DNA from 4 places in the Arthrobacter sp. B2I5 genome. Region 1 is predicted to be linked to each of the others. Evidence: riboswitches for the same ligand, from Rfam matches in the RefSeq annotation. Region 1 holds a riboswitch; each other region holds the start of a gene.

What was found. Region 1 has a riboswitch for thiamine pyrophosphate ahead of QFZ60_RS00520 (ECF transporter S component). Riboswitches for the same ligand answer to the same signal wherever they lie in the genome.
Region 2: another riboswitch for thiamine pyrophosphate. It lies ahead of thiC (phosphomethylpyrimidine synthase ThiC); the one in region 1 lies ahead of QFZ60_RS00520 (ECF transporter S component).
Region 3: another riboswitch for thiamine pyrophosphate. It lies ahead of thiO (glycine oxidase ThiO); the one in region 1 lies ahead of QFZ60_RS00520 (ECF transporter S component).
Region 4: another riboswitch for thiamine pyrophosphate. It lies ahead of thiD (bifunctional hydroxymethylpyrimidine kinase/phosphomethylpyrimidine kinase); the one in region 1 lies ahead of QFZ60_RS00520 (ECF transporter S component).

The regions. Positions count from the first base shown of each region.
Region 1 covers NZ_JAUSYF010000001.1:120,741-127,787, forward strand. Annotated here, with positions in the region: gene QFZ60_RS00505 (glycosyltransferase family 2 protein) at 1-560, opposite strand, end outside; gene QFZ60_RS00510 (iron-containing redox enzyme family protein) at 509-1,564, opposite strand; gene QFZ60_RS00515 (heme-degrading domain-containing protein) at 1,763-2,305, opposite strand; TPP riboswitch at 2,389-2,529, shown strand; gene QFZ60_RS00520 (ECF transporter S component) at 2,598-3,221, shown strand; gene QFZ60_RS00525 (ABC transporter ATP-binding protein) at 3,221-4,765, shown strand; gene QFZ60_RS00530 (energy-coupling factor transporter transmembrane protein EcfT) at 4,762-5,562, shown strand; gene QFZ60_RS00535 (UDP-N-acetylglucosamine 1-carboxyvinyltransferase) at 5,680-7,047, shown strand, end outside.
Region 2 covers NZ_JAUSYF010000001.1:1,594,362-1,601,408, reverse strand. Annotated here, with positions in the region: gene QFZ60_RS07550 (hypothetical protein) at 1-187, opposite strand, end outside; gene QFZ60_RS07545 (VOC family protein) at 304-1,179, opposite strand; gene QFZ60_RS07540 (amidohydrolase family protein) at 1,278-2,360, opposite strand; TPP riboswitch at 2,440-2,547, shown strand; gene thiC (phosphomethylpyrimidine synthase ThiC) at 2,543-4,369, shown strand; gene QFZ60_RS07530 (alpha/beta fold hydrolase) at 4,366-5,100, opposite strand; gene ffh (signal recognition particle protein) at 5,206-6,792, opposite strand; gene QFZ60_RS07520 (glucose-6-phosphate dehydrogenase) at 6,877-7,047, shown strand, end outside.
Region 3 covers NZ_JAUSYF010000001.1:1,253,394-1,260,440, forward strand. Annotated here, with positions in the region: gene QFZ60_RS06035 (site-specific DNA-methyltransferase) at 1-630, opposite strand, end outside; gene QFZ60_RS06040 (DEAD/DEAH box helicase) at 639-2,360, opposite strand; gene QFZ60_RS06045 (RNB domain-containing ribonuclease) at 2,651-4,144, opposite strand; gene thiE (thiamine phosphate synthase) at 4,181-4,915, opposite strand; TPP riboswitch at 4,943-5,062, shown strand; gene thiO (glycine oxidase ThiO) at 5,055-6,353, shown strand; gene thiS (sulfur carrier protein ThiS) at 6,350-6,586, shown strand; gene QFZ60_RS06065 (thiazole synthase) at 6,591-7,047, shown strand, end outside.
Region 4 covers NZ_JAUSYF010000001.1:1,739,044-1,746,090, reverse strand. Annotated here, with positions in the region: gene obgE (GTPase ObgE) at 1-80, opposite strand, end outside; gene rpmA (50S ribosomal protein L27) at 198-461, opposite strand; gene rplU (50S ribosomal protein L21) at 523-831, opposite strand; gene thiD (bifunctional hydroxymethylpyrimidine kinase/phosphomethylpyrimidine kinase) at 1,095-2,615, opposite strand; TPP riboswitch at 2,623-2,720, opposite strand; partial or broken gene QFZ60_RS08375 (Rne/Rng family ribonuclease) at 2,872-6,313, opposite strand; gene QFZ60_RS08370 (vitamin K epoxide reductase family protein) at 6,752-7,047, shown strand, end outside.

The DNA.
Region 1 (7,047 bases):
GCGGACCAGGCGCGGTTGAGCAGCGTCCTGGCCGTGTCCCACCAGGCGTGCCACGGGGAGGGGTCGAAGTAGTTCTGCGGCCGCACCACGTGGGCCGATCCGAGGTGATGGACGACGGCGGCGAGGGCCTCGCGCGTGTAGCGGACGTCGTCGTCGGCAATGACAAGGAACTCCGCCCTGGAGGCGCGCACTCCCGTCATCACGCCGGCCACCTTTCCGTTGTGGGCGCCGCACCCGACGCCGGGGCGGTCCGGGAAAGCGTTCTGGTCCGGGGAACCATCGGGGTCCGGGCAGAGGTGGCGCACCGCGGCGGGGAACGCCGCGCGGTGGCGTTCGAAGAGGCTGGGGGCGGAGCCGTCCACCACGGTGACCGGGATCCAGGCCACGAGGCGCCGGAGGTAGTCCGAAAGGTCAGCCAAGCCGGAGTCCTCACTCCAGCGCAGGGGAAGGATGTACTCCGCCCCGGCCAAGCAGGCGCGCCGGCCCTGGGACACTGTCGGGCCGGCCGTCATGCTGCCGCCGGCACGGCCGCCCGCAGCGATGATGTCCCGGCTTCCCACGAGGACAGGAGGTGGGCGGAGAGCCGGCCGTCGATGGCCATGACCGCCGTCGCCCCGAACAGGACGTCCGCCAGGAGTTCCGGCTCGGCTTCGACGAGGCCGCCGGCGAGGTCGCGGCCGGCGATCTGCTCGTGGACGGCGTCGGCCTCCACGTGCTCGTCGAAGTAGTGCGTGACGTCCGCGCCGAAGCCGTGCCGCCGGAAACCGTTGCCGTAGAACCGGTTGGGCTGGGAGGAGGTCATTTCGTAGATTGCCAGGTGGCCGGTGATGGCGCCGCGGAGCCGCCGGTTCAGTCCGCAAAGGGACATGAGGTTTACCGATGCGAGGGAGACGGCGGGAACGGCATCGACGTAGGCGCCGTAGCTGTCATCGAGGCCCAGGCCGCGCATGGTCCGGGCGAACAGCGCGCTGTGCATCCGCTCGGGGCGGCCGCCGCCGTATTCGTCCGCCTGGATTTCCACCAGGGCCGCTTTGGGCCGTCCGCTGAGGCGCGGGATGGCCCACGTGTGAGGGTCGGCTTCCTTCAGCTGGTACATGGATTTATGGACCAGGAACTCCCTGAGCTGCTCCAGGGTTGCCTTCCGGGCGACGTAGCGGGAGACGCTGGGGCCGGTGTCCATGCCGGCGAGGCCGAACAGGACATCGGCCACCTGGTCACTTGTCATTGGACCGCCTGCGGGCAGTTCGAGCGTTCCAGCGGCCTGCTGTGCGGCGGCGCGGAGGGCAACCTCAAACGGTTCCTCGAGCAGCTGCCGGACCTTGATTAGCGCGGGCTCCCACTCCCAGTGGTCGGAGACGCCGTCCAGCCCGGAGTAATGGAGTTCGTAGAGGCAGAAGAGGGCCAGCTGGATGTCCTCGTCGCCAATAATGTCAGCGGTGCCGGACACCTGCCCTGCCGCCAGGCGGTACAGGGCGTCCAGTTCCGTCCCGGAGGAGTCCGGAGCCTGCGCCAGGACCTCGAACAGGGCGCTGCTGAGGGGGCCTCTGGTTTCCGGGATTCTCATGGTGCTCCTTGGTCTGCGGCGCTGGTGACGGGAACGAACGCGGGACCGCCCATGGTGACTGCCATGCCCTGTCCTCCTCGAAACCCGGGGGAACAATATAGTAAGCATGATTACTAATAAAAGCTAAGCAGTCTTTGTCTATAGGCAGGTTCGCTGGTCCCCCAGCAGCAAGCCGGACAGCGGTCAGTCAGACAGCGTTCAGTCAGACAGGGCCGACCCCAGGATGTCCCGCAGCGCCTCCACCACCAGGTCATGGTCCTGGAGCTGCGGCAATCCGGAGACCGTGACTGTGGCCACCGCGCCCACGCCGGTGACATAAATGGGAAAGGAGCCGCCGTGGGCTGCGTACCGGGACTGGTCGAACCAGGCGTTGTCCTCGATCCGGCCGCCGCCCAGCCGGCCCCGCAGCCCCACCAAAAGGGACGGCACCTCGTACCGGGCGGCAGTGCGCTGCTTGGCCCGGATCCAGTGCCCGTTGTCAGGAGTGGCGCCGGGAAGCGCGACGTGGAACAGGACCTGCTCACCCTTGGTGATGTCGATCGCGATGGGAAGCGACCGCTCCTTGCCCAGTTCCACCAGGAGCAGGCCCAGGTTCAGCGCGTCATCCGCCGAAAAGCCGGGGAAGTGGAGCTCCCGGACCTCCGCCTCGACCCGGGCAACCAGTGCCTCCACCGACCCCTCAGGCTGGGCGTCGGGGGAATCAGGATCGAACCCGGTCACATCCGGTGGAATGGCGCTCATGGCCTTCAATCTACCCCCGCCCGGTGTAAACTTGACCACGCCCGGAAGGGCAATCAAAAGCCTTACCCAACAAAAAGCAACACTACAAACGACAGGGGAGCGCCGCCGTCGGGCATCCTGGCATCCGCCGGGCACCGCAGGTGGGCGCTGAGAGTGCGGACAGCCGCAGACCCTCGAACCTGATCCGGTTAGTACCGGCGCAAGGGAGTCGAGTTCTCAAAGTGTCGCGGCTGCACGGCATCGGGCCATCAGCCGGGTCCACTTTCCCCTCCTGTTTCCCAGGAGGATTCCAATGAGCACTGCAGCAATCAAGAAGACCACCAGTAAGTCCTGGCGCGTCGTGGACATCGTCGTCGCCGCGCTGGTGGCCATCGCCGGCGGCGTTATTTTCTGGGCCTGGTCCCAAGGTGCGGCGGCAGTGTCCGTGCCGATGAACGCCGCCTACCCGCCCCTGACCGGCATCATCGCCGGCGGATGGATGATTCCGGGCGTGCTGGGCATGCTGATCATCCGCAAGCCGGGGGCCGCACTGTTCTGCGAGACCGTGGCCGCCACCGGGGAACTCCTCATGGGCTCCCAGTACGGCGCCTCGGTCCTCTTCTCCGGCTTCGTCCAGGGCCTCGGTGCGGAAATCATCTTCGCCATCTTCGTCTACCGCAAGTTCAACCTGCCCGTATCCCTGCTGGCAGGTGCGGCAGCAGGCCTCTTCTGCGGCCTGAACGACTCCTTTGCGCCGTGGGGCTGGAACATCGCCTACTCCGGCGGTGACAAGCTGGCCTACATCGTCTTCTGCATGATTTCCGGAGCAGTCATTGCCGGTGCCCTGTCCTGGGTGGCCACGCGCGGCCTGGCACGTACAGGAGTGCTGAGCTCCTTCGCCTCGCGCAAGGCTGCCACGGAGCCTGTCTTCTCCTGATGGCAATGGCCCAGGGCACGGCGGTCCGCCCTGCCGCTGTCACCGCCCGCGGCTGGGGCTGGCGGCATGCCGGCAGGGCAAAGCCCGCCGTCCATGCCCTTGACCTGGACATCAGCCCGGGGGAGCGGGTGCTCCTGCTCGGCCCCTCGGGCGCCGGCAAGTCCACGCTCCTGCATGCGCTCGCCGGGGTGCTGGGGGACATTAACGACGACGGCGGCGAGGCGGGGGATGCCGACGAGTCGGGTTCGCTGCTGGTTGACGGCGCCGTGCCCCGCGCCCAGCGCGGGCGTGCCGGACTCATGCAGCAGGACCCCGAGACGCAGGTGGTCCTGTCGCGCGTGGGGGACGACGCCGCCTTCGGTGCCGAGAACCTTGCGGTGCCGCGGGAGGACATCTGGGCGCGGGTGCACGAGGCGCTTGCCGACGTCGGACTCTCCCACCTCCCGCTGGACCACCCGACGTCGGCCCTGTCCGGCGGGCAAAAGCAGCGCCTGGCGCTGGCCGGGATCCTGGCCATGCGCCCGGGCCTGATCCTGCTGGATGAGCCAACCGCCAACCTGGACCCGGACGGCGTGCTGGAAGTCCGCGACGCCGTGGCGCGCTGCCTGGACAAGACCGGGGCCACACTGGTGGTGGTGGAACACCGGGTTTCCGTGTGGAAGGACCTGGTGGACCGGATCGTGGTCCTGCAGCCGGGCTCCGGCGCCAATCCTGCCGTGCTCCTGGATGGGCCGCCGGACCGGGTGCTCACGGAGGCGCGGGCCATGCTCGCCGCAGCCGGTGTGTGGGTCCCCGGCTACGTGCCGGCAACCCGCGCCCGCGCCCTTGTCCCGGCGCCGGGCACGGGAAACCTGCTGCTGGCCGCCGAACAGCTGGGTGTTTCCCGCGAACGTCCCCGCCGCAAGGGCTTCCGGAAGATCCCGCCGGTACCGGTCCAGGAAGGCCTGGCCGCGCAGGTCCGGGCCGGGCAGGCGCTCGCCGTTACAGGTCCCAACGGTGCCGGCAAGTCCACGTTCGCGCTGACCCTGGCCGGGCTGCTGGAGCCGGTCTCCGGAAAAGTGTCAGCCACCCTGGACCTCAGCCGCGGGGCCGGCATTGACCCGTACCGGTGGAAGGCCGAGCAATTGATTTCGCGCGTGGGGACGGTGTTCCAGGAGCCGGAGCACCAGTTCGTGACCGGCAAGGTGCTGGATGAGCTGCTGTTCGGCCCCCGGCACCTGGGCCACGGCGAGGACCGGGTGGACGAACTGCTGGAACGGCTGCGGCTCACCCACCTGGTGGACGCCAACCCCTATACGCTCTCCGGCGGCGAGAAACGGCGGCTGTCCGTAGCCACCGTCCTTGCCGCCAGCCCACAGGTCCTGGTCCTGGACGAGCCCACGTTCGGGCAGGACGCCAACACCTGGGCCGAGCTGGCCTCATTCCTGTCCGAACTTTTGGATGCCGGCACCGCGGTGGTCTCCGTGACGCATGACGCCGAGTTCACCGAAGCATTGGGCGGGACCGAACTGCGGATGGCTGCGGCGGAAGCGGTGGCACCATGAGGCAGCAACTCACCCTTGCCGGCAACCATGCCCTCCTGGCCCGCGCCAATCCACTAAGCAAGTTCGCGGCCGTCCTGCTCATCACCGCGGTCCTGGCGCTGTCCATCGACTGGGTGTCGGCATCCGTGGCCCTGGTTTTCGAGCTCCTGCTGTTCCCCCTGGCCGGGCTCACCCTGTCCCTGCTGTGGCAGCGCGGCTGGCCCCTGATCATTGCCGCCGCCGTGGGCGGCTGGAGCACGTCCATCCTGGCGCCGGACAGCGGCAGGATCCTGCTCGACGCCGGCATCTGGACCATGAGCGAAGGTTCCCTGCAGCTGGGCGTCGGCTTCATGCTGCGCGGCTTTGCCATCGCCCTTCCGGCGGTGCTGCTGATGAGCTGCACGGACCCCACCGACCTTGCGGACGCGCTGGCGCAGAAGGCACGACTGCCGCACCGGTTCGTCCTGGGAACGCTCGCCGCGATGCGCCTGGTGGGGCTGATGGCCGAGGAGTGGCAGACCATCGGGATGGCGCGCCGTGCACGCGGTGTGGGTTCCCGCGGCAGCCTGGGCCAGCGCGTGAAAGCGACCCTGGGGCAGAGCTTTGGGCTTCTGGTACAGGCCGTCCGCCGCGCGTCCCGGCTCGCCGTGACCATGGAAGCCCGGGGTTTCGGCGGTGGCCAACGGACCTGGGCCCGGGAATCCACGTTCAGCACGCTGGATCTTGGGGTGGTAGCCGGCGGTGTCCTGGTGGCCGGACTTGCCCTATTTGCGGCGCTGGCTGCCGGAACATGGAACATGGTGTGGCTGGGCAGCTGAGGTTGGCGGTTACCCTACTGGTGATGTGTATCGCATGTAACGGGTAAAGGCTTTCCGTTGGCACCGCTCGAGGCGGGACAGCGGCTGTGATAACTCATTTATGATATATTTTTGGTTATGACGCAGGAAACCGCTGAGCACGTTGCCGCCATGTTGAGGGACGCCCGCACCGAGAAGGGCTGGACCCAGGGCCAGCTGGCCGCCGAACTCGGCACCAGCCAAAGCGCCGTCGCCCGGATGGAACAGGGCAAGCAGAACCTGAGCCTGAAGATGATCCAGAGGCTGGAAACCATCTTCGACCGCAGCATTGTCAACGTCGGCAAACCGCAAATGACGCATCTCCGCGTAGAGGGCGGCCACACGCTGTCCGGCGCCGTGGACGTCAACAGCAGCAAGAATGCCGGCGTGGCCCTGCTCTGCGCCAGCCTGATCAACCGCGGCACCACCGTGCTCCGCCGGCTGGCCCGGATCGAGGAAGTTAACCGCATCGTCGAAGTGTTGACCAGCATCGGCGTGGAGTGCACCTGGCTCAACGACACCGACCTGCGCCTGCGCCGTCCCGCCGTCCTGGACCTGGATGCGATGGACGTTGACGCGGCCCGCAGGACCCGCAGCGTCATCATGCTGCTGGGTCCACTCCTGGATGAGTCGCGGGAGTACCGGCTGCCGTACGCCGGCGGCTGCGACCTTGGCACCCGCACCGTGGAACCGCACATGCAGGCATTGCGCCAGTTTGGCCTTTCGGTGGAGGCCACTTCAGGTTTCTACACCGTCCAGGCGCCTCCTGCCGATACCCGCGACCGCTCCTTCGTCCTTACCGAACGCGGGGACACCGTTACCGAGAACGCCATCATGGCTGCGGCGCACCGGCCCGGTACCACCGTGATCCGGAATGCGAGCCCCAACTACATGGTGCAGGATCTGTGCTTCTACCTGCAGATGCTCGGCGTCACCATCGAGGGCGTGGGCACCACCACCCTGAAGATCACCGGCCGGCCCGAAATCGACGCCGAGATTGAGTACTTCCCGTCCGAGGACCCTATCGAGGCCATGAGCCTCATCACTGCCGGCATCGTCACCAACTCCGAGGTCACGGTGCGCCGGGTGCCCATCGAATTCATGGAGATTGAGTTGGCCACCTTGGGCCAAATGGGGCAGGAGCTGGAAATCTCCGGTGAGTACATGGCACGCAACGGCCGCACCAGGCTGGTGGATGTCACCACCAAGCCCTCCATGCTGCGTGCCCCGGAGGACAAGATCCACCCCATGCCGTTCCCCGGGCTGAACATCGACAACCTGCCGTTCTTCGCGGTCATCGCCGCGAACGCGCAGGGCCAGACGATGATCCATGACTGGGTGTACGAGAACCGGGCGATCTACCTGACGGAGCTGAACCGGCTTGGGGCGCAGGTGCAGCTCCTGGATCCGCACCGGATCTACGTCAACGGGCCCACCAAGTGGCGCGCCGCCGAGGTGGGCTGCCCG
Region 2 (7,047 bases), 1.5 Mb from region 1:
CGCCGGCGTGGACCGCAGTCCCGGCAAGATCGCCCAACTGTTCAACTTCGAAGTCACTGATGCCCTGGATCCGCACCGCCTGGCCCGCAGGCCCGCTGTCCGCCGCGGAGCCACTTCCCTCGTCGAGGATGCCGGCGCGTTTCAGCGCGGCGTCATGGGTGGCGACAAAGATCTCGGTGAAGCCCATGGCGGGTGCCCTTCTTCCGTTGGCGGAGCTGCGTGCCGGCTGCCTGCAGCCCGGCCGTACGGAATCAGCCTAGTAGTTGCGGGCCCGCACACGCACGCCGGAGCCGGAGGAACCGGTCAGCGGACGGCCACCCGGAGCCGGTTGCGCCAGGGGTCCTCGAACCGGAGCTCCGCACCGGTGTGGTGGGCCGGCACCCCGGCGACTTTGAGTCGGTCAGCCAGCGCCCCGACGTCGTCACCGGAGGGAACCTCAATGAGCACCTCCCCCAGCCCAAGGGTGTCCTTTCGGGGGCCGGCGCCGCGACTGTTCCAGACGTTCATGGCCATGTGGTGGTGGTAACGGCCCGCGGAAACGAACAGCGCCTGCCCATGCCAGCCTGCCGTCTTCTCGAAGCCAAGGGTGCCCACATAGAAATCCCTGGCAGTCTGGACGTCGCCCACCTGAAGATGGACGTGCCCCACACCGGCGGACGTCTGCCGCTGGCCCTCGAGGTGCTTCTCGGTGAGGTGCTGCTCCAGGTAGCGCTGCGGCGGAAGCGCGAGGCTGTCCATCACCACGTCCGTCCCGTTCCAGGACCAGTTGCTGCGCGGCCGGTCCCAGTACAGCTCGATGCCGTTGCCCTCGGGATCGGTGAAGTAGAAGGCCTCACTGACCAGATGGTCGGCGCTGCCGGTGAAGGAGCGGGGCTCGTACTGGGCAGCCGTGGCGATGGTGGCGGCGAGAGACGCCTGATCCTCGAACAACAGGGCCGTGTGGAAGAGGCCCGCCTCTCCCCTGCCGGGAAGGTGCAGCCCGGGGGCCGGCGCCAGGTGGACCAACGGCCTGCCGAGCCTGCCGAGATACAGGCCGCCGTCCTGCTCGGCCACCACCTCGAGACCCAGGGCGCGCTGGTAGTAGTCGGTCATCACCTTCATGTCGCCCACCTTGAGCATCACCGTGCCCATGGCGAGGTCGGCAGGAAGAAGATCCCGGCTGCTGGCTGCTTCGGTCATTGAAGGCTCCTTGTATTGGCGACCGTCCCGTTGGCGGCCTGTCACACATTAAAATTACTTGAAGCTTCAATTTATTCCAAGTGCCGGGTTCATTCTGCTCATCGGATGATGCGGCCGCCCAGCACCACATGTTCCAGGGCCGTGATGGTTTCCGGGACGGCCCGCGGGTCTTCCCGGCACACCACGACGTCGGCCCGCGCACCTTCGGCCAGGTTGTCCGCTCCCAGCCAGGTGCGGGCTGCCCAGCAGGCAGCATCCAGGGCGGCCTCCATTGGCAGGCCCGCGCCGTGCAGGGCGAGGATCTCGTCGGCGATCCTGCCGTGGCGGACCACGCTGCCGGCATCCGTGCCGGCAAAGATGCGCACTCCGGCGGCATGGGCTTCGGCCACGCGTTCCAGCCTGCGTTCCCAGAGGGCGCGCATATGGGCTGCATAGCGCGGGAACTTGGCGTCTGCCTGGGCAGCGATCCCGGGGAAGGTGGCGATGTTGATGAGGGTGGGCACGATCGGCACATCCTGTTCCACAAACCGGGGCAGGTGGCGGGGCAGCAGCCCGGTGGCGTGCTCGATGCAGTCGATGCCGGCGTCCAGCATCTGGTCCAGGCTGTCCTCCGCGAAGCAATGCGCCGTGACCCGGGCACCTTCGTCATGGGCGGCCCGGACGGCATCACGCACGACGGCGGCAGGAAAGGAGGGAGCGAGGTCACCGGCGCTGCGGTCGATCCAGTCCCCCACCAGTTTGACCCAGCCGTCGCCGTCGCGCGCCTGTTTCCGCACGGCCTCCACAAGGCCTTCGGGCTCAACCTCCTCCGCGAAGCCGCGCAGGTAGCGGCGCGTGCGGGCCACGTGGCGCCCGGCTCGGATCAGCACCGGGAAGTCCCGGCCGCCCTGCATCCAGCGTGTATCGGCAGGTGAGCCGGCATCGCGGACCAGCAGGGTTCCGGCGTTGAGGTCGGCCAGCGCCTGGTCCCGGGCCACTGCGGGTTCCACCGGTCCGGCGGGACCCAGTCCAATGTGGCAGTGGGCGTCAGCGAACCCTGGCAGCACCCAGCCGTCGAACACCCGCCCCGGAACGGCACCAGGCCGGTTGAACGTGAGCTTGCCGTCCACCGACCAAAGTCCATGGCGGACCCGGTCCGGTGCGGTGAGGACGGGTCCGCGAAAGTAAATGATCTCTGCCATCGGGCTTCCTTTCGATGCCCGGTCAGGCTAGCACCCGCAAATGTGACAAGGCTCTTCGGGGCCCCTGTGGTAGCTTCTTTCCTGACCACACGGGTGCCCTTGCAGGGGCTGAGATCGGGCTGACGCAGCCTGCGACCGTTGAACCTGTCCGGGTAATGCCGGCGAAGGAAGTGAGTATTCCCTTGAGTACACAAAACACCCAGTTGAACCCTGCCCACCTGCCGTCCACCGGGAGGTCCGCCGCAGAATCCGGGCCACAGGTGACGCAGTCCCTGGCGTCGCATTCACTGGCGTTCATCGACGACACCGCGTCCGGAATCCACGTACCCGTCACGGAAATTGCCCTGGAGCCGTCACCCAACGGGCAGCCGAACGCACCTTTCCGGACCTACCGGACCGCCGGGCCGGGAAGCGACCCCGTCCGCGGCCTGCAGCCCTTCCGCGCGGAGTGGATCGCGGCGCGCGGGGACACCGAGGCGTACAGCGGCAGGGAACGCAACCTGCTCGACGACGGCCGCTCGGCCGTGCGACGTGGTGCTGCCTCGGCGGAGTGGAAGGGCGCGCAGCCGGTGCCCCGCCGCGCCGTCGACGGCCGGACGGTGACCCAGATGCACTATGCCCGGCAGGGAATCATCACGCAGGAGATGCGTTTCGTGGCGCTGCGCGAGAACTGCGACGTGGAGTTGGTCCGGGACGAACTGGCTGCCGGCCGCGCCATCATTCCTAGCAACATCAACCATCCGGAGTCCGAGCCGATGATCATCGGCAAGGCCTTCCTGGTGAAGATCAACGCCAACATCGGCAACTCGGCGGTGACCAGCTCCATCGCGGAGGAGGTGGACAAGCTGCAGTGGGCAACGCAGTGGGGAGCGGACACCGTGATGGACCTGTCCACCGGGGACGATATCCACACCACGCGGGAATGGATCATCCGCAACTCCCCCGTTCCCATCGGCACCGTGCCCATCTACCAGGCCCTGGAAAAAGTAAACGGCGAGGCCAATGCCCTCACCTGGGAAATCTTCCGCGACACCGTGATTGAACAGTGTGAGCAGGGCGTGGACTACATGACCATCCACGCCGGGGTCCTGCTTCGCTATGTGCCGCTGACCGCCGACCGGGTGACGGGCATCGTCTCGCGCGGCGGCTCCATCATGGCCGGCTGGTGCCTGGCCCACCACCAGGAGAACTTCCTCTACACGCACTTTGACGAGCTGTGCGAAATTTTCGCGAAGTACGACGTTGCCTTCTCCCTGGGCGACGGCCTGCGCCCCGGTTCCACGGCGGACGCCAACGACGCCGCCCAGTTCGCGGAACTGGACACGCTTGCCGAGCTCACCCAGCGCGCGTGGGAGTACGACGTGCAGGTGATGGTGGAAGGGCCCGGGCACGTTCCGTTCCACCTGGTCCGGGAAAACGTCGAGCGGCAGCAGGAACTGTGCAAAGGGGCGCCGTTCTACACCCTGGGGCCGCTGGTGACGGACATTGCTCCCGGCTATGACCACATCACGTCCGCAATCGGTGCCACCGAAATTGCCAGGTACGGCACGGCCATGCTGTGCTACGTCACGCCGAAGGAGCACCTGGGCCTGCCCAACAAGGACGACGTCAAGACCGGAGTGATCACCTACAAGATCGCCGCCCATGCAGCGGACCTGGCCAAGGGCCACCCGGGGGCGCACGAACGGGACGACGCATTGTCCAAAGCGCGGTTCGAGTTCCGCTGGCGGGACCAGTTCGCGCTGTCCCTTGACCCGGTGACGGCCGAGGCATTCCACGACGAGACCCTGCCGGCCGAGCCTGCCAAGACGGCGCACTTCTGTTCCATGTGCGGGCCCAAGTTTTGCTCGATGCGGATCAGCCAGGACATCCGGGACGAGTTCGGCTCCGCGGAGGCGCAGGCTGCCCGGGCCAATGCCGCATCGGGGATGCGGGAGAAAAGCGAGGAGTTCCTGGCGGCCGGCGGCAAGGTCTACCTGCCGGAACTCCGGGTTCCCGCTGACAGCTAGGAGGCCCGGGCGGGCTGGCTCCGGCTGACCTGGCTGATGAACTGCCGGATGGCCCGGTCCCCGTCCAGGGAGTCATGGGGCCGGTGCCCTCCCGCGGCAACGCGGTGCAGGGCACCGGTCTCCCGCAGGTAGCCGGCAATCTCCTCGTAGAGCGGTTCCCACCCGCCGGTCAGGACCAGCGTGGGCACACCGGGAACAATGTGCAGCGGCGCCTCCCACGAGGGGGCCTGGAGCCGCAGCCTGCGGGCGGACCTCTTTTCCTCCGTGGTGGCGGACTGCTGCAGGTCGGTGGCGAAGACCCGCCGGACGAATTCGCGCTGGAAGTCTTCGTCGCCGAGCTGCTGGCGGACGTCGAAGAGGGGCTGCATGAGGCTGATGTGGGCCGCCGTGGCGGGGAGCTCTGCCGTCAGGGAGAGGCAGGCCGGCTCCACGAGGGTCAACGAAAAGACCAGGTCCGGACGTTCAACAGCGGCCATCATGGCTGCGATGGCCCCCTGGGCGTGCGCCACCACATGCCCACCGGCGGCGCCGCGGCCATCGTCGGCGAGGGACCTGAGGATAATGGCGGTGTCCTCGGCGAAGGAGGACTCAAGTGGCTCCGCGACGGCATCAAAGCCATGCCGGCGGAGGAACAATGCGTCATAGGACAGTGCCATGCCGTGCTGGCGCGGCCATGCGGCGGCGCCAAAAGTCCCGGCGCCGTGCACGAACACTACCCTCTGCTTGAACATGTCCCAACCCTATTCCACGGCGCTGACATCCCATGTAAGTAGCAGCAGATGTCGTTTTGAGCCCTCATAACGACATCTGCTGCTACTTAGTTGGGCCGGGTGTGCTTATTTGCCGAGGAACTTGTCGAATCCCTTGGGGAGGTTCAGCTGGGACGGATCGAAGTCGCCGCCCTGCTGGCCAAAGGCGGCGCCGGTGGGCAGTGCCTTCGCAGCGTTGGCACGGCGGGCTTCCGCCTCCTTGCGCTCCTGGGCAGCCTTGGCCGGGTTGCCGGACTTTGCCTTCGCCTTCTTGGGCGCGTTCTTCGCGTTCTTCCGTGCACCGCCGCCGGCACCGGGCAGGCCAGGCATCCCGGGCATCCCCGGCATGCCGCCCTGCGCCATCTTCTTCATCATCTTCTGGGCCTGGGCGAAGCGCTCCAGCAGGCCGTTGACCTCGGAGACATGGACGCCGGAGCCGCGGGCGATGCGGGCCCGACGCGAGCCGTTGATGATCTTCGGTGCAAGCCGCTCGTGCGGCGTCATGGAGCGGACAATTGCCTCGACGCGGTCGATCTCGCGCTCGTCGAACTGCTCCAGCTGCTGCCGGATGTTCTGCGCACCCGGCATCATCATGAGCATCTTCTTCATGGAGCCCATGTTGCGGATCTGCTGCATCTGGGCCAGGAAGTCTTCCAGGGTGAAGTCTTCCTGGTCGGCGAACTTCTTCGCCATCCGGGCGGCTTCATCCTTGTCCCAGGCCTTTTCGGCCTGTTCGATGAGCGTGAGGATGTCGCCCATGTCCAGGATGCGCGAAGCCATCCGGTCCGGGTGGAAGAGTTCGAAATCGTCCAAACCTTCGCCGGTGGAGGCGAACATGACCGGCTTGCCGGTGACAGACGCGACCGAAAGCGCGGCACCGCCGCGGGCGTCGCCGTCGAGCTTGGACAGCACGATGCCGGTGAAGTTCACGCCTTCATCGAAGGCAAGCGCCGTGTTCACGGCGTCCTGGCCGATCATGGAGTCGATCACGAAGAGGACTTCGTTGGGCACGATGGCGCGGCGGATCTGGCGCGCCTGCTCCATCATGTCGGCGTCCACGCCCAGGCGGCCGGCCGTGTCGACGATGACGACGTCGTGCAGCTTCTGGCGGGCTTCCTCGACGCCGGCACGGGCGACGGCGACGGGATCGCCTGCGGGCTGGTCCAGCTCGGTGGAGGTGGCTCCGGGGTGCGGGGCGAAGACAGGCACGTTGGCACGCTGGCCAACCACCTGGAGCTGGGTGACGGCGTTGGGGCGCTGCAGGTCACAGGCCACCAGCATGGGGCTGTGGCCCTGGGCCTTCAGCCACTTGGACAGCTTGCCGGCAAGGGTGGTCTTGCCGGCACCCTGGAGGCCGGCGAGCATGATGACGGTGGGGCCGTTCTTGGCCAGCCGGATCCGCCGGGTTTCGCCGCCGAGGATCTCCTGGAGTTCCTCGTTGACGATCTTGACGATCTGCTGGCTGGGGTTCAGTGCAGCCGAGACCTCGGCACCCAGGGCGCGTTCACGGACCCGGCCAGTGAACTCACGCACCACGGGAACGGCAACATCGGCGTCCAGAAGGGCGCGGCGGATCTCCCGGACGGTGGCATCGACATCGGCCTCCGTGAGCCGGCCTTTACCGCGGAGATTCTTGAAGGTTGCTGTCAACCGGTCAGAGAGTGAATTGAACACGCGACGTGCACTTCTTTCAGTGGATGATCGGGACTCGACTATCTAGGGTATCAAGTCAGGCACGGTAGGTGGCATGCTGGCAAAATGACGAGCCAAACAACAGTGAAGACCCTGCTCATCCTCGGTGCCTCGGGCGACCTCACCGGCCGGCTCCTGCTGCCGGGCCTGGCGCGGCTGGTCGCTGCAGGGCGCGCGGAGGGCCTCACCCTGGTGGGTGCCGGCTCGGATCCGTGGACGCCGGAACAATGGCGGGAG
Region 3 (7,047 bases), 1.1 Mb from region 1:
CGTGGGCGAAACGATGGTGTGCCACCAGACGTCGGTGGGCAGCTTACCCAGTTCGCGCTTGGCAGGCGTCACCAGCCCAGGGGCCATGTACGGCTCGCGGTCCACCTCGGCGCTGTCGAAGTGGTATTTCGCCGGGTTCTTGACGTACACCAGGATGTTGTCGTGCTTGGTGGGCCACCGGTTTTTGGCCCGGGCGCCGTAATCGTAGGCCCAGATGATCTCGTTCAGGAAGCATGCCCTGCCAAAGATGGCGTCCAGCATCACCTTGGCGTAGTGCACCTCGCGGTAGTCCAGGTGCAGGTACAGGGTCCCGTCATCGGCCAGCAACCGCCATGCCTCCACCAGCCTGGGTTCCAGGAAGGACCAGTAATCGCTGAACGCGTCATCGTAGCGGTGCAGGGCACCCTTGATGGTGTCGTAGGAGCGGCCCTTGAAGCCCACGCGGTCACCGCTGCCACCGGCGTTGACCACCATCCGGGTTTCCTGGCGCTGCTGCGGCCTGCCCGTGTTGAAAGGCGGGTCCACGTAGATCAGTGTGAAGGCGCCGTCCGGCAGCGTGGGGAGGTACTCCGCGTTGTCCGCGTGCACCACCATGCTGCCGCCGTCCGGCGCCCAAACAGTGTCAGTCATCGGGGCAGTTAGCCCTCGGAGTTGCCAGGCTGCGTGCCCGTGTCGGCGCCGGCCACCACTTCACCGTTGCGGCGGCGGGTGCGGGTCCTGGTCCGGCGGGCACGCGAGGGCTGTTCACCCTCGGTTGCGGGAGCAGCAGCAGCCTCACCTGCGGGAGCGGCGGAAGAGTCGGAGGTACGACGCCGGCGCTCACCGCTGCGCTTGGTGTCGCCCCCGCTGCGGCCACCTTCGCTGCGGCCACCTTCGCGGTTGCCGCTGCGGCTTTCGCGTCCGCGGCCGTCCCTGTCCCTGTCCCTGTCCCTGTCCCGGGACCGGCCGCCGTCACGGCCGCCGCTGCGGCTGTTCTTCTTGCCGGTTTCGCCCAGGTCCTCAAGCACCTCGGCGTCAACGCCGGCCAGGGTGCGCTTGTCACGCGGCAACCGTCCCTTGGTGCCCTCGGGGATGTCGAGGTCCGCGTAGAGGTGCGGTGAGGAGGAGTACGTCTCAATGGGTTCGGGAACGCTCAGGCCCAGGGCCTTGTTGATCAGGCCCCAGCGCGGCATGTCGTCCCAGTCCACGAAGGTGACTGCGGTGCCCTTGTTGCCGGCGCGGCCGGTGCGGCCCACGCGGTGCAGGTAGATCTTCTCGTCTTCCACGCACTGGTAGTTGATGACGTGGGTGACGTCCTCGACGTCAATGCCGCGCGCCGCGACGTCGGTGGCCACCAGGACGTCCACCTTGTTGTTGCGGAACGCCCGCAGCGCCTGCTCGCGTGCGCCCTGGCCCAGGTCGCCGTGGATGGCGGCGGCCGCGAACCCGCGGTCCACCAGTTCCTCTGCCACCTTGGCGGCCGTGCGCTTGGTCTTGGTGAAGATGATGGTGCGTCCGCGGCCCCTGGCCTGGAGGATGCGGGCCACCACCTCGATCTTGTCCATGCTGTGGGCGCGGTAGATCAGCTGGCGGATGTCGCGCTTGGTCAGGCCCTCATCCTCGGGGTCCGCGGCCCGGATGTGGGTGGGCTGGGTCATGTAGCGGCGTGCCATGGCGATGACCGGGCCGGGCATGGTGGCGGAGAACAGGAGTGTCTGCCGGACGGCGGGCGTCGCGGCGATAAGAGTCTCCACGTCCGGGAGGAAGCCCAGGTCCAGCATCTCGTCGGCCTCGTCCAGGACCACGATCTTCACGTTTTTCAGGCTCAGGTGCTTCTGCTTGTAAAGGTCGATGAGGCGGCCCGGGGTACCCACCACAACCTCCACGCCCTGCTTCAGCGCCTCCACCTGGGGCTCGTAGGCGCGGCCGCCGTAAATGGTGGCGATCCTCGCATTGCGCTTCCGCGATGCCGTCACCAGGTCCCCGGCCACCTGCACGGCCAGTTCGCGGGTGGGGACGATGACCAGGGCCTGCGGGGCTCCCGGCACGGCCAGCTTGGCGTAGCCGGGGTCGTCCTGCCCGATGACCCGCTGGAGTGCGGGAATGCCGAAGCCCAGGGTCTTGCCGGTGCCGGTCTTGGCCTGGCCGATGATGTCATGGCCGTTCAGCGCCACCGGCAGGGTCATGGCCTGGATGGGGAAGGGGTGGGTGATCCCGGCGTCAGCCAGGGACTCCACGATGTCCTCGCGGACGTTGTAGTCGGCAAAGGACTTTTCCGCGATCTCATGCGGGGTTTCGTCCGAGATAATGGTTTCTTCCGGCTCGATGGTTTCCGTGCCGGACTCATCGCTCAGAAGCTGGTGGGTATGCAATTCACTCACGGGGGAGTTTCCTTATTCATTTGGGCAATGGCGCTGCCTGCTCAACGGGCCGGCCAGGGCTGGCCGTTCCGGAGCACGCTCGGGCGCGCAAGCGATTCCAGTGGAAGCCGATCGCGGGCTATCTAATGCTGGCACTGGTGACCAGCGGGTAATTCTCAAGATCGCGTAGGGGCGGGCTTGTTGGTTTCAAATCAAGGAAATCAACGACCGGGCATCCATTTCTACCCTCTCAGTCTAGCCGCACAGGCGCAGAAACACTGTTCCGGCCCGCCTGCCGCGCCTGCCGGCCCTCACGGGACGAGTTCGAAATGGATCTCCCGGGTGGTGATGTCCGACGAAACCAGGCGGACCCGGACCTTGGTTCCGGACTCCAGCTCGCCCGCACACCGCGCGGTGACGGCCGGCTCCGCAACCTGGATAATGCCCGAACTGCTGCTGCCGTTCTTTCCGTTGCCGCTTTTCCCTGTTCCGTTGCCGTTGCCATTGCCGTTCTGCGGCTTGGACCCGGAAATCACGATGGCCTCGAACTCCTGGCCAATGTGGTTCAGCAGCAGCGCGGCTTCCACGGTGTCCAGGGCCAGGCGTTCCATCCGGGACGCCAGCTGGTCTGAGCCGGCCATGATGCCCGGCAGCAGCGGAAGGGCCTCACGCGCCCAGCCCGGAACGTCGCCGCCGTTGCTCAGGGCCTCGCAGATGACCAGCACGAAGCGGTCCACCAGGCGGCGCAGCGGCGCGGTGGTGTGGGCATAGGCCGCGCCGATGGCGGACTGCACCCCGTCCTCGGGGACTGTGCCGTCAAAGGCGGTATAGGACGCTCCCCGGAACAGCATGCCGGCGGAATGCATGATGGCCAGCTGGCGCGGGTCGGTGGGATCCAGTGAACGCAGGTACTCGCCATAACTGACTTCGCCGTCCCAGGGCCTGCCCAGCGCCTCGGTCTGCAGGCGGAAATGCCGCAGGGACCGTTCGTCCGGGGCGGGCATGGTGCGCAGGATTCCCACCTTGCCCTCCAGCATGAGCTGCGCGGCCGCCATCCCGGTCATCAGCGAAATCTGCGCGTTCCAGTCCTCCACGGCAAGCTGCGGGACAGCATCAATGCGGTAGCCGCCATCGGGCAGCTGGACAATTTCCTGCTCCGGCATGTTGAGGCTTGCCCCTCCGCGTTCCCGTTCCAGGGCCACCCGTTTCAGGCCCACCTCCCGGAGCAGCTGCAGCACCGGGGAGGCAGTCCCGGCGTCGAGGTCTGCCTGCGCACCCTTGTAGCTGAGCTTGTCGCGGCTGCGGACCCGCGCCCGCCTGACGCCCACTGACAAAACGGACGCCTCGCCGTCGAGCGTGAAGTCCCACACGAACGCTGAACAGTCCTGCCCGGGCAGCAGGCTTCCTGCCCCCTCGCTGATCACTTCCGGATGCAGCGGAATCCTGCCGTCCGGAGCGTAGAACGTCTGGCCGCGGCGCCGGGTCTCGGCGTCCAGCGGACCGCCGGGGGCAACGAACGCGGGGACGTCGGCGATCGCGTACAGCACCCGGTAGCCGTTCGCGTCCGGTTCGATGAACACCGCCTGGTCAAGGTCCGTTGACGATGCCGGATCGATGGTCACGAACTCCACGGCGGTCAGGTCATAGGACGGCAGCTTCAGCGCGGCTACGGCAGCCTGGGCATCCGCCACGGCTTCAGCGGGGTAGGGCCCCGGCAGCTCGAGTTCGGTCCGCAGCAGGCCCAACGCCTCTTCCAGGGCGTTCCTGTGGTCATGGACGTTGGGGGCCAGCCGATGATGTGACACAAAAATCAGCGTAGCTCCAAGTCCGCGGATATGGCATCAGGCGCCGGCGGCATCCAGCGCGTCGAGGAGCGAAGCAGCAGCGGCCGCGGGATCGGGAGCCTCTGTGATGGCGCGGACCACCACGATCCTGCAGGCACCCGCTTCCGCCACCTGCCGGACGTTTCCGTGGTCGATGCCGCCAATGGCGAACCAGGGCACGGGATCCGCCGCCTTTCCTGAGGCGTCCGCGGCGTACTTCACCAGGTCTGGTCCGACGGCGGCCCTGCCGGGTTTGGTGGGGGTGGCCCACACCGGACCCACGCAGAAATAGTCCAGGCCGGCCGGCCCGGCAGCTGCTGCCAGGGCGGCGTCCACCTGCTCCGTGGTGTGGCTCGAGAGCCCGATCGCGGCATTTCCGTTGACCAACGTACGCGCTGCGGCCAAGGGAAGGTCCTTTTGGCCGATGTGGAACACCGGTGCCCCGGAGAGGACGGCGATGTCCGCGCGGTCATTGACTGCCCACAGCCTGCCGTGCCGCACCGCCGTCTCCTTGAGCACGGCCAGGAGGTCCAGTTCCTCGGCGGCTTCGATGGTCTTGTCGCGCAGCTGGATGATGTCCACCCCGCCGGCGAACGCGGCGTCAACGAACTCCGCAAAGTCGCCGCGGTCCCGGCGTGCATCGGTGCAGAGGTACAGGCGGGCGGCCTTGAGGGCGTCGCTGTCCCGTGAATTGACAACTTCGGTGGCGGGAGCGCGGTGGCCGGCGGGGAAGGATGGGGTGGACACATTCATGCGTGCAAGCCTAGTTCCTCTAAACTGGGCTGGTACTGCGGGAGCCCGCGGCAGCTGTCACAAAGCGCCGGGCTGAGAGGGCGTCAGAGCCGACCGCTTGACCTGATCCGGGTAATGCCGGCGTAGGGAAGGAACCCATATGCGTATCCCCTTCAACCACCCCGGGTCCGCCCGCGCCTCCAGCCCCTTCATCGTCCGGGCCGATGTTGCGGTCATTGGCGGGGGAGTGGTGGGGCACGGAATCGCCTGGGAGGCGCAGCGTTCCGGCCGCTCCGTGGTCCTCGTCGACGACGCACCGGGTACCGGCGCCAGCTGGGCCGCGGCCGGCATGCTGGCCCCCGTCAGCGAACTGCACTACCAGGAGGAAGACCTCCTGGAACTGATGCTCGACGCATCAGCGCGCTGGCCGGGGTTCGCCGCCGCCCTGGACAGTGCAACGGGCGCGGATTCCGGGTACCTGACGACGGCGACACTCGCCGTGGGTGCCGACGCGGCCGACCGCCGTGCACTGATGGATCTGCGTACGGTCCAGCAGGCCAACGGGCTGGTGGTGGAACCCCTCACCGTGCGGGAGGCCCGGAAACGCGAGCCGCTGCTCAGCCCGGCCATTGCCTGCGCCCTGGACACCCCGGCAGACCACCAGGTGGACCCCCGGCGCCTGGTGGCAGCCCTGCGGCTGGCCCTGGCCGCCGCGGCAGGCGGGAAGCCGGAACTGGCCGTTGCCGGGGCAGTGGACGGCTATGCCGTCCCGGAGCGGGCAGCCGGGCTGTTGTGGGACGGAGGAGCTGTTGCCGGCGTCCGCCTGGCCGGCGGCGGCACGGTGCTGGCAACGGAAACCGTGGTGGCGAACGGGCTGCAGGCCGGGGCACTTGAAGGCCTGCCGGACGGCCTTGAGCTGCCGTTGCGGCCCGTGCACGGGGACATTCTCCGCCTTGCCGTTCCCCGCCACCTGCAGCCCCTGGTGACGTCTACGGTCCGCGGCCTGGTCCACGGCGTTCCCGTGTACATTGTCCCGCGGCAGGACGGGACCGTGGTGATCGGAGCCACCCAGCGTGAGGACGCCCTCTCCGATGCCGTCAGCGCCGGCGGCGTGTACCAGCTGCTGCGGGACGCCCAGGCGCTGGTGCCCGCCGTCGCCGAACTTGAACTCCTGGAATCCACTGCCCGTGCCCGCCCCGGAACCCCTGACAACGCACCGCTCCTGGGCCGCGTACTGGCGCCCCCGGCCTCCCCAGGCGAACGGGCCGGGCATGTCCCGGGACTCATCGTTGCCACCGGGTTCTTCCGGCACGGCGTCCTGCTCACTCCTGCCGCAGCGGGCATCTGCAGGGAGATGCTGGACGGAAAGGCCGATCCCCGCTGGGCACCCTTCAGCCCGGACCGGTTCTCCAGGCCAGCCACAACAGCAACAAGCCCTTTCATCAAGGAGACAGCGTGAACATCACCCTCAACGGAAACCAGCACACGGTGGCCGACGGCGCCTCCATCACCACGCTGGTCAGCCAAGTCACGGGACGCCCGCTGGCTGACAACGGGCAGGCGACGGACGGCGGGAAGCTGGGTGTCGCCGTCGCGCATAACGCCCAGGTGGTGCCGCGGAGCCAATGGTTCGCCACCGCGCTCGCCGAGGGCGACGACATCGAACTTGTCACAGCAGTACAGGGAGGCTGACATCATGACTGAAACCAGCACCATCAACCCCGCAGGAAGTGCCGGTACCGCTGACGCCCTGGTGATCGACGGCGTCGCCCTCGGATCCAGGCTCATCATGGGCACCGGGGGAGCACCCAGCCTGGACGGCCTGGGCGCAGCGCTCCTGGCCTCCGGCACCGCGCTGACCACCGTGGCCATGCGCCGCTACTCCACGGCGGAAACCGGGTCACTGTTCCAGCTGCTGGTGGACCACGGGATCCGGGTCCTGCCCAACACCGCCGGCTGCTTCACCGCCCGGGATGCGGTCCTCACGGCGGAGCTGGCCCGGGAGGCATTGGAGACCGACTGGGTCAAGCTCGAGGTCATCGCGGATGAACAAACCCTCCTGCCGGACGCCGTGGAACTCGTCGAGGCCACCGAACAGCTCGTCAACCGCGGCTTCAAGGTCTTCGCCTACACCAACGACGATCCCGTGCTGG
Region 4 (7,047 bases), 1.6 Mb from region 1:
TCCCGGTGGACGGAGACGCACCCGTTGCCGCCGTTACCGCCGGATACGTGCAGTACTACCCGGTCTACAAAGCTGGCCACGTGGATCTCCTCAGAAGCTGTTTACCTGGCGCCCCGGGGCGCCACATCGATTGTAATGCGGTTAAAAGAACAGTGGAGCGGGCCCTCAGGCCCGCTCCACCGCTTCAGAACTTGGTGTTACTCTGCAGCTGCAGCAGCAACGATGTTGACCACGCGACGACCGCGGCGGGTACCGAATTCAACGGCGCCCGGGGTCAGTGCGAACAGGGTGTCGTCCCCGCCGCGGCCGACGCCGGCGCCCGGGTGGAAGTGGGTGCCGCGCTGGCGGACGATGATTTCGCCTGCGGAAACAACCTGGCCGCCGAAGCGCTTGACGCCGAGGTACTGAGCGTTGGAATCGCGACCGTTGCGAGTGGAGCTCGCGCCCTTTTTATGTGCCATCTGAAATGCCTGCCTCTAAATTCTGGGGAATCTGTTGAAATGCCTGAACACTAACCGGAGGTTAGCTGATGCCGGTGATCTTGACCTTGGTCAGTTCCTGGCGGTGACCCTGGCGCTTCTTGTAGCCGGTCTTGTTCTTGAACTTCTGGATGACAATCTTAGGACCACGCAGGTCCTGGAGGATTTCAGCCGTAACAGTTACCTTGGCCAGGTCGGCGGCGGCGGAGGTGACCTTGTCACCATCAACCAGGAGCAGTGCGGGCAGCTCAATGGTGCTGCCGGCTCCACCGGCGACGCGGTTCAGGGTAACGAAGTCTCCAACGGAAACCTTCTCTTGGCGGCCGCCTGCGCGGACAATCGCGTACACCACTTGGGAACTCACTTCTCTCGACGTTTATAACTAAATTTGCGTGCGGAACCGACTATCAAAAGCCTGGTTTCTCGCTGTGCCTCAACGCCGTGGGGTCATAACCCAAGTGTTGGCGTAAGCACCGAAGATCTAGATTACGCTAATTTTGTCTCCGGCCGCAAATGAGGCTGGTTCCCGGCGGGTTGCTGTGATAGGCACCACAGCTCAGGTCCGGCGTCCGCACCCTGCCCCACCATAGTACCGGCACAGCTGCCGGGCACGGGTCAGGAGTGCAGGCGCGGCGCGTCGAAGAAGTCCACTTCGAGCCGGCAGGACTGCTTGAACGCCGTCACCATCGCGGCCTTCTCCTGGTCTGAAGCCTGCCGTCCGGCCGCATCCACGATTGCGATGGCCTGGCGGGTCGCTTCGGCAAAGCCTTCATCCGCGTAGGTGCGGAGCCAGTCCGCGTAAGCGTGCCCGTCCGGTTCCCCTGACGCCAGGAACCGGGCGTGCAGCGTGGCGCCGACCTCGGCGTAGAGCCAGAAGCAGGGCAGGACGGCGGCGGCGAGGACCGCATAACTGCCCGACGACGACGCTGCGGTCAGGTGGTCCACATAGGACTTGGTGACCGGGCCCAGGCCGTTCGGGGCCGGGCGGGTGCTGAGCCACGAGCGGTGAAGTTCGGTTTCCACTTCAAGGCACTGCTGTGCGGACCGTGCCCAGAACAGCTGCTGGGCCTCCGAAGGGGCCAGGGCGCTGGCCCGTGCCAGCACGCGGGAGTAGCCGTTCAGGTAGAGGGCATCCTGCGCCAGGTAATAGGCAAAGTCCTTTTCGGAAAGATCGCCAGAGGCCAGTCCGTCGATGAAGTCCAGCGCGTAGATGTCGTCGAGGTCCTGGCGGGCTTCGGTCCACAGCCGGGCCGCGAAGCTGCCTTCCGCCGGGACGGGCCGCACGTGGTGGAAGTGGTGCACGGGTCCGTTCCCCTGGCCCACCTCCAGCTGGCCGGAGTTCTCGAGTGCGCCGGCCAGCCAGGGCTTGACGGTCCGCAGCGAGGCCTCCCAGTCACCCAGGCGGGCCTGGACGGTTGCCATGGCGGAGGACAGGGAACATCCGGTGCCGTGGCTGTTGCGCGTGGAAATGCGCTTCCCCTGCACTTCCACCACCTCCTGGACGAGGAGGCCCGCGGTGTTCACCAGCGCGTCCGGGCAGTCCAGGCCTGCGAGGTGGCCGCCTTTAACCAGTACGGTGGCTCCGGTGGCCTCGGCCAGGCGCCTGCCTTGGTCCAGCGCGGCCTCCCAGTTTTGGGCCGGCTCCGTGCCGAGCAGCAGCGCGAGCTCGGGCAGGTTGGGGGTGAGGAGGTGGGCAAGCGGCAGCAGTTCCCGGAGCGCGGCTTCGGCGGTTTCCTGCAGCAGCCGGTCCCCGCTGGTGGCCACCATCACGGGGTCAAGGACAACGACGGCGGGACGGACCATTCCGAGCCACTCGCGGACAGTCCGGATCACCGATTCGTCACCCAGCATGCCGATCTTGACGGCATCAATGCTGATGTCCGCGCTGACCGCGTCCAGCTGCTGGGCCAGGAACGCGGCCGGAGGGACGTGGACGGCCTGCACGCCGCGGGTGTTCTGCGCCGTGAGGGCGGTAATCGCCGCCATGCCGTATCCGCCGTGGGCGGCGATGCTTTTGAGGTCCGCCTGGATCCCGGCTCCCCCGGATGGATCGGAACCGGCGATGGAGAGGACGCGCGGGACGTCGCGGCCCGCGGGAACCCCAGAGGGAACGCCGGGCGCGGTTGGCAGGGGCATGGAAAGGGTCGAAGACAAGAGACATCCCTTCGCCGGTACTAGCCGGACAGGTTCAACGGGTCTGGATCTCAGCCGGCCTTCTGCGCGGCACCCCGTGTCGCTGTCCAGCGTAGCTGCTGGTGCCGACGCGGCGGAAAGGTGACAGCACCTGCCCATGCAGGAAGTCCCCGCACTGTGGTCCATTCCCCCCGAGATTCGGAGGGGAATAGTCCACATGGCGGGGACTTCCTTGGTGGTGCGTTGGTTTTGTCCTGGCTTAGAGCTCCGAGGCGGGGACTCCGACGCCGAGGATGATGGGTTCCGCTGCCGGCTTGGCAGCTTCAGCCTCGGCGGCGTCCTGTGCCTTGGCGGTGTCGGGGGCCTTGGCTGCGTGCGAATGCCCGGCACCCGTGGACTGGACGTTCTCGTGGTGCTGGACAGCTGTCTCGTTGGCTGCGCCCTGGGCACGGCTGGCAGCGCGGTGGCGCCGCGGCCTGCGTTGCCGGGTCTGCTCCAGGGTGTGGTCGGAGTAGTCCTTTTCCGCGGGCGCTTCCACGTTGGCGTGGGTTGCCGCTCCCCCGCCGGCCTGCTGTTGGGGCACTGCCGGTTCGGCTGCCTTCACGGCCTCTGCGGCTTTGGCCGGCGCATCCTCCATGGGTGACGCCGGCTGGCCGAGGTGGGCGAACGCTTCCGCCAGCCGGTCCAAGGTGAGGGCGGGCTTGGGGTGCTGCTCCTCGGCGTGCTCCACGAACGGTAGCGGGACTTCCTCGCCGCCGAAGGTCAGGACAGCTGCGGGGCGTGCGGGGGAATCGGCGTCGTGCTTCTCCTCTGCGGGAACCGGCGCAGGCTCGGCCTGCGGCGCCTGCCGGGTTGCTGCCACCTCATCGTCATGCAGGTGCGCCGCGTGGGCGGCAGCCGCAATGTTCGCCAGGGCAAGCCGGGTGGCCTCTGCCTTGGCGTGCCGCTCAGCATCCGCCGTGTCCGGCACGACGGTGTGGACGTGCACTGCAGGCGCCGGGACAGCCTCGGGCTGCTGGCCGCCGCGTCCGCGCCGCCGTTTGCGCTCGGGACGGACTCCGGGCTGGCCGGCATCGGGCCGCTGTGCGTCGGCGCGGTGGGCTTCCCCGCGGGCTTCGGGGCGGTTGTCCGCGCGCTGGACGTGGTGCTCGGCCGCCACGATGTTGGCACGGCGATGCTCCACGGGATCGTCATGGGTCACTACCCCGCGGCCCGCGCACGCCTCGCACTGCTCGCCGAAGACTTCCAGCAGGCCCGTGCCCATCCGCTTGCGGGTCATCTGGACCAGGCCCAGCGACGTGACCTCGGCAACCTGGTGCTTGGTCCGGTCGCGGCCCAGGCATTCCACCAGGCGGCGCAGGACCAGGTCGCGGTTGGATTCGAGCACCATGTCGATGAAGTCGATCACGATGATGCCGCCAATGTCGCGCAGCCGCAGCTGGCGCACCACTTCCTCGGCAGCTTCCAGGTTGTTCTTGGTGACGGTTTCCTCGAGGTTGCCGCCGCTGCCGGTGAACTTGCCGGTGTTGACGTCCACCACGGTCATGGCCTCGGTGCGGTCGATCACCAGGGAGCCGCCGGAGGGCAGGAAGACCTTGCGCTCAAGGGCCTTGTGGATCTGCTCGTCAATGCGCCAGGCGGAGAAAATGTCCTGGTCCTTGGTCCACTTCTCCAGGCGTCCCACCAGGTCCGGTGCCACGTAGGTGACGTAGGCCTCGATGGTGTCCCAGGCTTCCTCACCGGACACGATGAGCTTGGAGAAGTCCTCGTTGAAGACGTCGCGGACCACCTTGATGGTCAGGTCGGGTTCGCCGTAGAGCAGTTCGGGCGCCAGGATCTTGGTGGACGCGGACTGGCTTTCGATACCTTCCCACTGGGCGCGCAGCCGGTTGATGTCGTGCGTCAGCTCTTCCTCGGATGCGCCTTCCGCGGCGGTGCGGACAATGACGCCGGCATGCTCGGGCAGGCGGTCCTTGAGGATGCGCTTGAGGCGGTTGCGTTCGACGTCGGGCAGCTTGCGGGAGATGCCGGTCATCGAGCCGCCGGGCACGTACACCAGGTAACGGCCGGGAAGGGAGATCTGGCTGGTGAGCCGGGCGCCCTTGTGGCCCACGGGGTCCTTGGTCACCTGGACCAGGACGGTGTCGCCGGACTTCAGCGCGTTCTCGATCCGGCGCTGCTTGCCCTCGAGGTTCACCGCTTCCCAGTTCACTTCACCGGCATACAGCACGGCGTTGCGGCCGCGTCCGATGTCAACGAACGCCGCTTCCATGGACGGCAGCACGTTCTGGACCTTGCCCAGGTACACGTTGCCGATCAGCGAGTCCTGCTGGGTCTTGGACACGAAGTGCTCGGCCAGGACACCGTCCTCGAGGACGGCGATCTGGATCCTGTCGTCGCGCTGGCGGACGATCATTTGCCGGTCAACGGATTCGCGGCGGGCCAGGAACTCGGCCTCGGTGATCACCGTGCGGCGGCGGCCCGTGTCGCGGGACTCGCGGCGGCGCTGCTTCTTGGCCTCGAGGCGGGTGGAGCCCTTCACGCTGGTGACGCGGTTGTTGACGGGCGCTTCAGTGACGGCACGGGGCGCACGGACCCTCGTCACCGTGTTGGGCGGGTCATCATCCCCGCCGCCGGTGAGTTCAAGGTCCTGGTCTCCGCGGCGGCGGCGGCGACGGCGGCGGGACGTCACACCGTCCTCCAGCTGCGTGGCGCTGTCCTCGTCGGCGTCGTCCTCGGCGTCAACCTCGGCGCTGCCGCCCTCGCTGTCCTGGTCGGCAGTGTCGCCGATGCGGCTGCGGCCCCTGCGGCCCCGGCTGCGGCGCCGGCGGCGGCCGGAGGCATCGTCGCCGTCTTCGGCTTCTTCCTCTTCAGGCTCCTCGACGGCGGGCGCTGCGGGACGGACCACGGTGCTGAGGTCCGGTGCCTGGAAGAGCACGGACGTGGGCGATGCAGGTTCCAGGAAGAGGGAACCAAAGGGGCTGGCAGCCGCGGCGGGCGCAGACTCTCCCGTGTCCCCGGCCGGGGTTTCCTGGGCAGGCTCCTGAATGACGGAAGCCTCCGGGGCCGCGATGTCCGGTGCCGCGGCGGGCTCCTGGGCCTGCCCGGCGGCGGCAACAGCTTCCTGCCCGGCGACCTGTCCCTGCACCGCAACGTCTTCCTGTGCAGCCTCTTCCGGCGCAGCAACCTGGGCGGCGGCTTCCGGAGCCACTGATTCTGCACCCGCGGCGTCCGCTGCCCCGGATTCCGCTGCAGTCGCGGCGGCCGGGGACGCAGCCTTTCGGGTGGCTACCCGACGGCGGCGAACGGGCCTGGTTTCGGCGTCTGCCGTGGCGGTAGTGGCAGGGACTGCGGCAGGGCTTTCACCGGCTGTGGCCGGTTCCGCTGCCGTAGTGTCGGGGGCCGCAGCATCGGCGGGTGCCGCCGCTGCCGGTTCATCAGCGAAGGCGGGCAGGGGTTCGGCGGTGTCCGGCTTCCTGCGGGCACGTGTGCGGCGCACCTGGCGCCTTGGCCGCTTCCTCCACAGGCAAGTCGCCGCTTGCTTCGGGGACAGCGGGCTCCGGCGCCGTGGCCACCGCATCCGTCACGGCGTCGTCGGTCTTGGGAGCCGCTTTGCGGCGGGTGCGTACGGCCCTCTTGGGTGCAGCAGCCCCGGCAGCCGCTGCATCTTCGTTAACGGCCAGTTCCTGATCATTGTCCATATGTGGCAACACTCCTGCCCCTGACGTACCGCCACATCCGGCACCCATTGGGGCACATATTGTCAAAACCCGCAGGCGTTGACAGAAGTCAAGTGGATACTCCCAGGTTCGCACCGTCAGTGGGGTGCGGCAGCCCGTGGGAGCCGGCGGATGTTCTGAAAACCCGTTGTTCTGCGTGCCACAACCAGGTGCCGCCCAATGGAGTGGCGGGAGTGCCGGAAGAATCCGAAGCCTGCCCTGCCCATCATTGGCGGTCTTGGGAACATACCACCGGACCGGAGTCCGAATGTGGATCGGCTTCCAGCCACGTTCATTCTCTCACATCCGGGCCGGATCGCCGCGGAAGCAGGGGTTGCTGATCCTGTTGCTGTGTGGTGGCTCCAGCCTGCGGCGTTACAATCAGGCACAGGAGCACCGGACGAAAAGGACGCCACACCCATGCCCAGCACCTCCCCCGTCAGCGCCCATGAGCAGGAACGGGCCACGGATCCGCAGACTACTGCTGCCGCAGGCGTTCCACGGATGGCCCGGAACCGGCCCTTCGGCTGGCTCCTGGTCATCACCGGAATCGTGGGCTGGCTGGCCTCCGGAACCCTGGTCCTGGAAAAGCTCGAGGTACTCAAGGACCCCAACCACACCACAGTGTGCGACGTAAACCCCTGGATCTCCTGCGGCCAGGTCATGCAGACGTGGCAGAGTTCCCTGTTCGGTTTCCCCAACATGTTCATCGGCAT